3 regions of the Isoptericola sp. NPDC055881 genome follow, and region 3 is predicted to be linked to each of the others. Evidence: riboswitches for the same ligand, from Rfam matches in the RefSeq annotation. Region 3 holds a riboswitch; each other region holds the start of a gene.
The links. Region 3 has a riboswitch for thiamine pyrophosphate ahead of ACWGKI_RS06360 (bifunctional hydroxymethylpyrimidine kinase/phosphomethylpyrimidine kinase). Riboswitches for the same ligand answer to the same signal wherever they lie in the genome.
Positions count from the first base shown of each region.

Region 1: linked by a shared signal. The riboswitch ahead of thiO (glycine oxidase ThiO) and the one ahead of ACWGKI_RS06360 (bifunctional hydroxymethylpyrimidine kinase/phosphomethylpyrimidine kinase) in region 3 are both predicted to bind thiamine pyrophosphate.
Region 2: linked by a shared signal. The riboswitch ahead of ACWGKI_RS16065 (thiamine ABC transporter substrate-binding protein) and the one ahead of ACWGKI_RS06360 (bifunctional hydroxymethylpyrimidine kinase/phosphomethylpyrimidine kinase) in region 3 are both predicted to bind thiamine pyrophosphate.

Region 1 covers NZ_JBSHCR010000026.1:27,282-30,653, reverse strand. Annotated here, with positions in the region: gene guaA (glutamine-hydrolyzing GMP synthase) at 1-1,433, opposite strand, end outside; gene thiE (thiamine phosphate synthase) at 1,490-2,164, opposite strand; TPP riboswitch at 2,187-2,289, shown strand; gene thiO (glycine oxidase ThiO) at 2,281-3,372, shown strand, end outside.
Region 2 covers NZ_JBSHCR010000058.1:21,204-24,575, forward strand. Annotated here, with positions in the region: gene ACWGKI_RS16065 (thiamine ABC transporter substrate-binding protein) at 1-992, opposite strand, end outside; TPP riboswitch at 1,064-1,167, opposite strand; gene ACWGKI_RS16070 (DUF4235 domain-containing protein) at 1,288-1,575, shown strand; gene ACWGKI_RS16075 (PAS domain-containing protein) at 1,584-2,369, opposite strand; gene ACWGKI_RS16080 (sulfite exporter TauE/SafE family protein) at 2,533-3,372, opposite strand, start outside.
Region 3 covers NZ_JBSHCR010000013.1:10,867-14,238, forward strand. Annotated here, with positions in the region: gene ACWGKI_RS06355 (ABC transporter ATP-binding protein) at 1-546, opposite strand, end outside; gene ACWGKI_RS06360 (bifunctional hydroxymethylpyrimidine kinase/phosphomethylpyrimidine kinase) at 600-2,297, opposite strand; TPP riboswitch at 2,288-2,404, opposite strand; gene ACWGKI_RS06365 (hypothetical protein) at 2,483-3,118, shown strand; gene ACWGKI_RS06370 (YcnI family copper-binding membrane protein) at 3,196-3,372, shown strand, end outside.

The DNA of each region.
Region 1 (3,372 bases), on a different contig from region 3:
GAGGACACCGGGCGCAGCACGATCGGGTGACCGTAGGTGCGGCCGTCGCCCTGCACGCCGACGGACCGGACGTCGGCCAGCAGCACCACGGGGCACTGCCAGATCTCGCCGTCCAGGCCGGCCTTGGTGAGCTCCTCGCGGGCGATGGCGTCCGCCCGGCGCAGCGTGTCCAGGCGCTCGGCCGTGACCTCGCCGACGATGCGGATGCCCAGGCCCGGGCCCGGGAACGGCTGGCGGGAGACGATCTCCTCCGGCACGCCGAGCTCGCGGCCCACCGCGCGGACCTCGTCCTTGAACAGCGTGCGCAGCGGCTCGACGAGCTCGAAATGCAGGTCGTCCGGCAGGCCGCCCACGTTGTGGTGGCTCTTGATGTTCGCCGCGCCCTCGCCGCCGCCCGACTCCACGACATCCGGGTACAGCGTGCCCTGGACGAGGAACTTGACCTGCTCGCCGTGCGCCCCCGCCTCCGCGACGATGTCGCGCTGCGCGTCCTCGAAGACGCGGATGAACTCGCGGCCGATGATCTTGCGCTTCGTCTCCGGGTCGCGCACGCCGTCGAGGGCGGACAGGAACCGCTCCTTCTCGTCGCGGATGACGAGGTTCACGCCGGTCGAGGCGACGAAGTCGTTCTCGATCTGCTCCACCTCGCCCTCGCGCATGAGGCCGTGGTCCACGTGCACGCAGGTGAGCTGGTCGCCCACGGCACGCTGCACGAGCGCGGCCGCGACGGCGGAGTCCACGCCGCCGGAGAGAGCGCAGATCACGCGGGCGTCGCCGATCTGCGCGCGGATCGCGGCCACCTGGTCGGCGATGACGTTGCCCGGCGTCCAGTCGGCCTTCAGCCCGGCGCCCTCGTACAGGAAGCGCTCCAGGACGGCCTGTCCGTGGGCCGAGTGCTTGACCTCGGGGTGCCACTGCACGCCGTACAGGCGCCGGTCCGTGTCCTCGAACGCTGCGACGGGCGAGCCGGAGGACGTCGCGAGCACGTCGAAGCCCTCGGGCGCGGCGTGCACGGAGTCGCCGTGGCTCATCCAGGCGGTCTGGTGGTCCGGCGTGCCGGCGAGCAGGACGCCCGCGTCGCTCACCTCGACCTCGGTGCCGCCGTACTCGCGCTGCCCCGTCTGGGCGACCTCGCCGCCGAGGGCCTGCGCCATCGCCTGGAAGCCGTAGCAGATGCCCAGCACCGGGACGCCGGCCTCGAACAGGGCCGGGTCGACGAACGGCGCGCCCGTGGCGTACACCGACGACGGGCCGCCCGAGAGGATGATCGCGGCCGGGTCCTTGGCGAGCATCTGCTCGACCGTGGCCGTGTGGGGCACGATCTCGGAGTAGACGCTCGCCTCGCGCACGCGGCGCGCGATGAGCTGGGCGTACTGGGCGCCGAAGTCGACGACCAGGACCGGGCGGAGGGAGTCGGTGGCGGGAGACGTCACCGGGTCATCCTATCCGCGCCCCGCGGACCCCCGGCCCGCTGCCTGCGTCGGGTAGGTCACCCCGCGCCCAGCCGCTCGCGCAGCTCGCGCGCCGCGCGCTCCGGGTCCGGCGCCTGCGTGATCGCCCGCACGACGACGACGCGAGTCGCCCCGGCGTCCAGCACGGCGCCCAGCCGCTCGCCGTCCACCCCGCCGATCGCGAACCACGGCGTGGTGGGCCGGGTCGCGGCGACCTCGCGCAGCAGGTCGAGCCCCACCGCCGCGCGGCCGGGCTTGGTGGGCGTCGCCCAGAGCGGGCCGACGCAGAAGTAGTCGACGTCCGGGTCCGCCTCCGCCGCGGCCGCCTGGGCGGCCGAGTGCGTCGAACGACCCAGCGCGGGCGCCGGCCCCAGCAGCGAGCGGAGCGCGGGGACCGGCAGGTCCCGCTGACCCGTGTGCACCACGGGCGCCCCGGTCAGGCCGGCCACGTCCGCCCGGTCGTTGACCGCCCACAGCGCGCCGTGCTCCGCGGCGACGCGGGCCACGAGCTCCTGCAGCTCGAGCTCACGGACCACGTCGAGCGACCTGTCCCGCAGCTGCACCACGTCCACCCCGCCGGCGAGCGCCGCGTGGAGGAAGTCCTCGAGGTCCCCGCGGTCCTCCCGGGCGTCGGTGCACAGGTACAGGCGGGCGGCGGCGAGGCGGGCACGCGTCGTGCCCGGGGCGGCGCTGGTCGTGGTCACGCCGGTCAGGGTAACCACGGCCCGCGCTACAGTGGCCGCGCACGGGAGCCCCGGACGGGGCTGAGAGGGCGTAGGAGCCGACCGTCGAACCTGATCTGGGTCATGCCAGCGAAGGGAGCGCACCCATGCCCACCTCTGCACGTCCGCCCGCCCGCGACGTCGTCGTCGTCGGCGGCGGCATCGTCGGGCTCGCCGTCGCGTGGCGCGCCGCGGCGGCCGGGCTCACCGTCACCGTCCTCGACCCCGCCCCCGGCGACGGCGCCAGCCGCGCCGCCGCGGGGATGCTCGCCGCCGTCAACGAGGCGGACTTCGGCGAGCGGGAGCTCGCCCGCCTCAACCTCGCGGCGGCGGCACGCTGGCCCTCCTTCGCCGCCGGCCTCGCCGCGGCGAGCGGCCGCGACGTCCCCCTCCTGCGGGCCGGCTCGCTCGCCGTCGCGTACGACGCCGACGACCTCGCCCTCCTGCGTCGCGCCCTGGCCCTGCACCGCGCCTGGGGGCTGGCCTCCGAGGAGATCTCCGCCGCCGACGCGCGCCGCCGCGAGCCGTACCTCGGCCCGCGGCTCGCGGGGGCGGCGGTCGTCGAGGGCGACCTCGCCGTCGACCCGCGCGGGGCGCACGCGGCGCTCGTTGCTGCGCTCGATGTTGCGCGCGGTGCCCCGCTCGGTGCCCCGCTCGACGGCGCAGCGGGCGGCACGGTGGTCCGGCAGGCCGCCGTCCGGCTCGAACGATCCCCCACCGGCCGCGTCGTGGCGGTGCACGACGACGCCGGCAGGCGGCACGCCGCGGGCGCGGTCGTGCTCGCCACGGGCGCGACGGCCACCGGCGCGCTGCTCGACGGGCTGCCGCAGGTGCGGCTGCCCGTCCGGCCCGTCAAGGGGATCACCCTGCGGCTGGACGCCGGGCCTGGCCTGGCGCTCGAGCACGTCGTGCGCGGGACCGTGCAGGGCCGGCCGGTGTACGTCGTCCCGCGTGCCGCGGGGACCGGCGCAGGAGCGGGCAGCGGACCGGACCACCGCGAGATCGTCGTCGGCGCCACCACCGAGGAGCGCCCCGACGACCGGCGCGCCGAGGCCGGCGGGGTGTTCGCCCTCCTGCGCGACGCGCGCGCCCTCGTGCCCGGGATCGACGAGGCCGCCCTCGTCGAGGTCACGCCGCGCGCCCGCCCGGTCACCCCCGACAACCTGCCGCTGGTGGGCCCGACCGCAGCACCGGGCCTG
Region 2 (3,372 bases), on a different contig from region 3:
GGCGCGAACCGTTGCCAGTCGGCGGGCAGCGGCACGTCCGGGTCCGCCGGGTACATGTACATCTGGCCGGGGACGTCGGCCTGGAACGTGCCCGAGGTCAGGAAGTCGACCAGCTTCTTCGCGCCCTCCGGGTTCGCCGCGCCCGTGAGCACGCCCGCGTACTCGACCTGGCGGAAGCAGGTGTCGAGCATCGCGCTCGTCGTGGAGGACGTGCCGTCGTCGCTCACGGTGAACGCCGGCGAGGTGGCGTACGACAGCGCGATCGGCCGCGTGCCGCCCTCGCCCGCGCCGGAGAAGTCCACGTAGTACGCGTCCTCCCAGCTCTCCGCGACCTTGACGCCGTTGTCCCGCAGGCCGGCCCAGTAGTCCTGCCAGCCGTCGGTGCCGAAGGCCCCGATCGTCGCGAGCAGGAACGCGAGCCCGGGCGACGACGTGGCGGGGTTGGTGACGACCGTGAGGTCCCGGTACTCCGGCTCCGTGAGGTCCTCGAGCGTGGCGGGCGGCGTGACGTCGTGGTCCTTGAACCAGCCGTCGTCGAGGTTCAGGCACACGTCGCCGACGTCCACGGGGGTGAGCGTGCCTGCGAGGTCGTCCGGGGCGTAGGCGGCCACCTGCGGGTCGAGGTCGGCCGGCTGGTACCGCTCGAAGACCCCGGCGTCGACGGCGCGCGACGCGTACGTGTTGTCCACGCCGAAGACGGCGTCGCCCAGCGGCGCGTCCTTGGTGAGCACGAGCTGGTTGACGAGGGTGCCCGCGTCGCCGGGCGCGACCTGCTTGACGGTGAGGCCGGACTTCTTCTCGAACGCGGCCAGGACGTCGTCCGACACGGCGAACGAGTCGTGCGTCACGAGCGTCACCGTGCCGGGGTCGCCCGCCGCGTCGCCGCCGCTGCTGCCGGTGCCGGTGGCCCCGTCGGCGCCGCAGGCCGCGAGCAGCGGCAGCAGCGCGAGCGCGGCGAGGGCCGCGGTCGTCCGCGTGGTCCTGTGGGTCATGCTGTCCTCCTCAGCGTGCGAGAAGGGGGTCCTGCGGGCGTCCGGCACCGTCGTGGTGCGGCCTCCCGCAGGGAACGAGATTCCCGACTTCCTCCACCGGTGCTAACCGGATCAGGTTCGAGGGTCTGCGGCGTTCCGCACTCTCAGCGCCGGTGGCGCTCCCCTGTCGTATCAGCACGAGCCTACACACCGGTGCCGCGCTACCGTGGTCCTGTCCGCGCCCCAGGGTGTGACATGCCTGACGTGCCACGACGCCCTCGCCGGGCCGTGGACGCCGCACGACCACCCTCCGGCCATGCCGGGGACGACCGAGGGAGAGCACGTGAAGGACACCGAGCAGCCGCTGGGCGTGAAGGTCGGCACGGTGGTGCTGACGATCGGCGCCGGATGGGTCGCGCAGAAGCTGATCGGGGTGGTCTGGGAGCGGACGACGGGCAGCGTCGCTCCCACGAACATCGACGACGACGAGATCTCCGTGATCCAGGCCGTCACGTTCGCCGCCGTCTCAGGTGGCGTCGCGGTGCTGGCGAAGCGGCTCGCGCGCAAGGGCGCGGTCCGCGCGGCCGCCCGCTTCGGTCGCTGACGCCGCGCTCAGCGGCTCGCGCGCGGCCGCCGGCGGGCGAGCTGCGCGTCGTGGCCGTGGGGCCGCTCCACCGGTCGCACCGCGGCGAGGGCGTGGCTCAGCCGGTCCGCCGCGTCCTGGGCGGGCGGGGCGGACCGGAGCACTTCGGCGGCGGTGAGCGCGGAGTCGCGGTCGCTGACGGGCCGCGTGAGCTCCTTCATCACCTGCTCCCCCGCCGACTGGGCGGAGACGCCCACCTGGGCACCGACGTCCCCGAGCACCTCGGTGGCCACGGACTCGTCGACGCCGCAGACCGCCATGATCGCGCCCTTGGCCTGCTCGGACGCCGTGGCGGCGACGAAGGCGCGCGAGACGGCGCGGTGCGCCTCGCGCTCGAGCGCGTCCCGCACCACGGGGCTGGTGTCGATGACGTACCCGACCAGCTGCGACGACGCGCCGTCGGGCCCGTGCCGCGCCTGCCCGGTGACGACGACCGAGTGGGTGCGCCCGTGGTCGTCGACCACGCGGTGGCCGCCTGCAAAGGGCCGGCCGGTGCCGAGCGCCACCGCCGCCGTGCGGGACAGCCGCTCACGGTCGTCGGGGTGCAGGTGCGCGCGGAGCACCTCGGGCCCGGGCTCGATCCTGCCGGGCTCGCGCCCGAAGATGCGGTAGACCTCGTCCGACCACCACCACGCGCCCGTGGCGACCTCGACGCGGTACTGGCCCACGAGCAGCTGGCTGCCCGCGCCGAGCAGCTCCGCGAGGGCGACGAGCTCGCGGCGCGGGGGATCGTGCGGCGTGCTGGGCAACGACATGGCTCACCTCCCAGTGCCGTGCAGCTGGGTCCGGCGCGCAGTTCTCCTGGCCTCACCACGGTACCGGGACGGGGCGACGGCGCCACCGCACGCGACGACGCCCCTGCGGCCGGCGCCCCCGGAGGTCGGGGCGGCGGCCGCAGGGGCGCGGGTCGGCAGGACGTCAGACGGCGGGCGTGGGGGCGGCTGCGGGCGGGACGGTCACGTCGCCCTCCGCGGCCTCCTCGGCCAGCGCCTTGCGGTGCTGACGGAACGAGTACACGACGGCCGCGGCCCAGCCGGCGGCGATGATCCCCAGGACCAGCGAGCGCACGCCGGCGTCCACCGGGAAGGAGTCGAGGCTCAGCAGGGTGCGCACGTTGGTGAGCACGATGATGCCGCCGACCGCGGAGCCGAGGACGCGCGGCGGCACGAGCCGGACGAGCCATGCGGCGATCGGGGCGGCGATGAGGCCGCCGACCAGCAGCGCGAGCGCCCAGGACGGGTCGATCCCCGCCGTGCCGAGGCCGAACAGGAAGCCGAGGCTCGCGGCGACGGCCACGAAGAACTCGCTGGTGTCGATCGAGCCGATGACCTTGCGCGGCTCCATCCGGCCGCTGGCGAGGATGGCGGGCGTGCCGACCGGGCCCCAGCCGCCGCCGCCCGTGGCGTCCATGAAGCCGGCCACGAGGCCCAGCGGGGTGAGGAACCGCTTGCGCAGCGGCTGGCCGAGGCGGTCCGTGCGCAGGCCGCGCAGCGTGAACCGCAGCAGCACGTACAGGCCGAGACCGAGCAGCAGGAGGGACATCAGCGGCTTGGCGATCTCGGTCGAGAGCCAGGAGAGGAAGGTCGCGCCCGCGAAGGCGCCGACCGCACCCGGGATGCCGATCTTCAGGACGACCTTCCAGTCCACGTTGCCGAAGCGCCAGTGGGAGGCGCCGGACGCGAGCGTCGTGCCGACCTCCGCGAGGTGGACGGTCGCAGACGCAGCCGCCGGGTTGGTGCCGATGGCGAGCAGCAGCGT
Region 3 (3,372 bases):
GCCGCCCGGCCACCGGTCGTGGAAGGCGACCGGCAGGTCCTGCAGGTGGCGGAAGAGCGACATGCGCATCTCCGCCTCGATCCGCGTGCCGGGGTACATCACGAGGTTGCGGCGCAGCAGGACGAAGCCGGCCTCGGCGACGCCGAGCACGAGGACGAGGACGACGGGGACCACGAGGGCGCCGAGGTCGTGCGCCGCGGCGCCCTCGGCGAGCGGGCCCTCGACGAGCTCCTGGAGCACGCGCGGGATCGCGAGCGCCGCGAGGCTGGCGCCCAGCGCGGAGAACAGGCCGCCGACGAGGCGGGGCACGGCCGGCCGGACGTACGGGTAGAGCCGCCGGACGGACGCGATCGTCGAGAGCTCGGAGCCCGCGGGTGCGGCGGGGGCGGCTGCGCCGGGCGGGCCGGCGGACCCGCCCGGCGGGGTGCCGGGCGCAGCGGGTCGACGGGATGCGGAGGAGGCGGAGCTCCTCCGGGGACTGTCGGAGGGATCGGCGCTGCTGGCGCCTCGGCTGCTGCTGCGCGGTGCGCGCGTGGTGTCGGGCATCACAGTCATTCTCTCACCGGCCGCCGACACCCTTGCCCCGGTCACCCGGCATGTCACCCGATCGGGACACCGCTTACCGTCGTCCGGCGTGCCGGGAGCGCCGCGTCCTGCCCCGGAACGTCGCCCTGCTCGCGCTGCCCGGTCTGGTCGAAGAACGCCAGCTCGTGCCTGCACGACCCGTGGAAGGCTGCGGCCATCCGCTCCTGGACGACCGGGCCGGCAGCGCCGGCGACACGGCGGAGGATCGCGACGGCCTGCCGGGTCGCGGCGGCGAACGCCTCGTCGGCGTACGTGCCCAGCCAGGCCGAGTACGGATGGCCCGGGCGGTCCAGGGCCGCCAGCCGCTCGCCGACGTCCTGGTAGATCCAGTAGCAGGGCAGGACGGCCGCCACGAGGGCCGCGTAGTCGTCGCCGGCGGCACGCAGGTGCTCCAGGTAGGCGGCCGTGGTGGCGCTGGCCGGGACGTCCCGGGGCTCGCCCCCCAGCCAGCGCGTGTGCAGGTCGAGCTCGGTGACGAGCGCACCGTGGGCCCCGCCCGCCCAGAAGGCCTGCTCGGCGCGGGTGGGTGCGAGCTGGCTGGCGCGGGCGAGGCAGCGCGCGTACTCGCGCAGGTAGATCGCGTCCTGCTCCAGGTAGGTGCGGAAGTGCCCGGGGGCGAGCGACCCGTCACCGAGAGCACGCACGAAGGGCAGGTCGTCGACGGCCGCACGCACGGGTGCCGCGTGGTCCCACCAGCGCGCGACGACGTCCCGCCCCGCCGGGCCACCGTCTGGTTCTGGAGCCGGTGCTGGAGCCGGCTCGGGAGCCACGGCGCCGGACGACGTGCTGCCCGCCAGGTGGTCGACCGGACCGTGCCCGGCGCCGACCCGCAGCGCCTCCCCCGCACGGATCGCCGCGGTGAGCCACGCCTTCGTGCCACGCAGGGCCTCGGCCCAGTCGCCGGTGCGGACGTACCGGACGGCCAGGCCGCTGGACAGCGAGCAGCCCGTCCCGTGCGTGGCCGTGGTGCGGACGCGCTCGCCCGGGACCTCGACCAGCACGCCGTCCGGGCCCACGAGCGCGTCCGGCGCGCCGGCGTCGGCACCGGCACGCGCGCGGGACCCGTCGAGGTGCCCGCCCTTGGCGAGGACGAGCACGTCGTACCGGGCGGCGAGACGCCGCGCCTGCCGGAGCGCCGCGGCCCAGTCGGCGGCGGGCGGTTCCTCGGCGAGCACGGCGAGCTCCGGCAGGTTCGGGGTGACGACGTCGACCCGGGGCAGCAGGTCCCGCACCGCACGCTCGGCCGCCGCGTCGAGCAGACGGTCGCCGCTGGTGGCCACCATCACCGGGTCCAGCACCACCGGGGGGCGCGACGACGTGGCGCCGCGCGGCAGCCCGTCCAGCCAGGCCCCCACGGCGCGCGCGACGGGCGCGGACGCGAGCATGCCGATCTTCACGGCGTCGATCGCCACGTCGTCGGCCACCGCCTCGAGCTGCGCGGTGAGGAACTCCGCCGGCGGGACGTGCACGCCGCGCACGCCCCGGGTGTTCTGCGCCGTCAGCGCGGTGAGCGCCGCCATCCCGTACCCCCCGGCCGCTGCGACGGCCTTGAGGTCCGCCTGGATCCCGGCTCCCCCCGACGGGTCGGAGCCGGCGACCGCGAGCACGCGGGGCCGGCGAGGGGCGGCTGTGGTGGCGGCGAGCGGGCCGCAGCCCACGCCGGTGGAGACCTCGGTGGAGTCGGAGCTGTCGTGACGCGCGCGCACGCTCATGTCGACATCCCTTCGCTAGTACGAGCTAGATCAGGTTCGACGGGTGTGATCTCAGCGTCTCGTCGCCGGCCGGGGCCGACGGGCGAGAGGCACCCCGTGTCGTTCGGCGTCACGGTAGCCCACCGCCCGCGGGGACCGCTCGCCCGTCCGCCAGGGAGCTCCCCCGCCCGGGATAGGGTGCGGGGGTGTCCGTGGTCGTCCGTCGTGTGCGCGAGCTTCTCGTCACCGGCACGACGCTCAGCATCGCGGCCGCCGCGCACCTCGTGGCCGGTGGCACGCTGCCCGGCACCCCCCTGGCCTGGCTGGTCGTCCTGGCGCTGTCCGCGCCGCTGGCCGTGTGGACCGCGCGCCGTCGCCTGACGCTGCGCCGCCTGCTGCCCGCCATGGTCGCGCTACAGCTCGTGCAGCACACCGCGCTGTCGGTCCTCGGCGCGGGCGGCGGCGGGACCGGCTCGGCCACCGCCCTGACGGGGCACGCCGCCCACGACCTCGGCCCTGGCTCCCTGCCGCCGGCGACCGCCGCGATGCTCCATCACCACGCCGCCGTGGGCGGGACGGCCTCCTGGATGCTCGCCGCGCACGCCGCCGCCGTCGTGCTCACGGCCCTGCTGCTCGCGGCCGGTGACCGGGCCGCCGCCAACGTCGTCGCCCACCTGCGGCACGTCGCCGTCCTGGTGCAGAGCGCGCCGGCGCTGCCCGTGGCACGCCGGCGGACGGTCGTCAGCGCCGCAACCTGGAGCCCGCGACCCGGGAACGCCCGCCGCCGCCCCGCGCCTCGCGGGCCCCCGCGGCTGTCCGGCGCCCTCCTGCGCGCCGCCTGAGCCTGCCCTGGTCCGAGGTCGGACGAGGGCAGGTCCCTCGTCGTCCCACGACTCTCGACACTCTGGAGCAGACAGCCATGTCCACGACCACCCCTGCCCGGCGCACGCGCCGCCTCGCCGGCACCGCCGCCCTCGCCCTCCCCGCGCTCGTGCTGGCGGCCGGCGCCGCGTCGGCGCACGTGACGGTGACGCCCGACTCGGCCGAGGCCGGCGCGTACGCCACCTTGACCTTCAAGGTCCCCAACGAGTCCGCC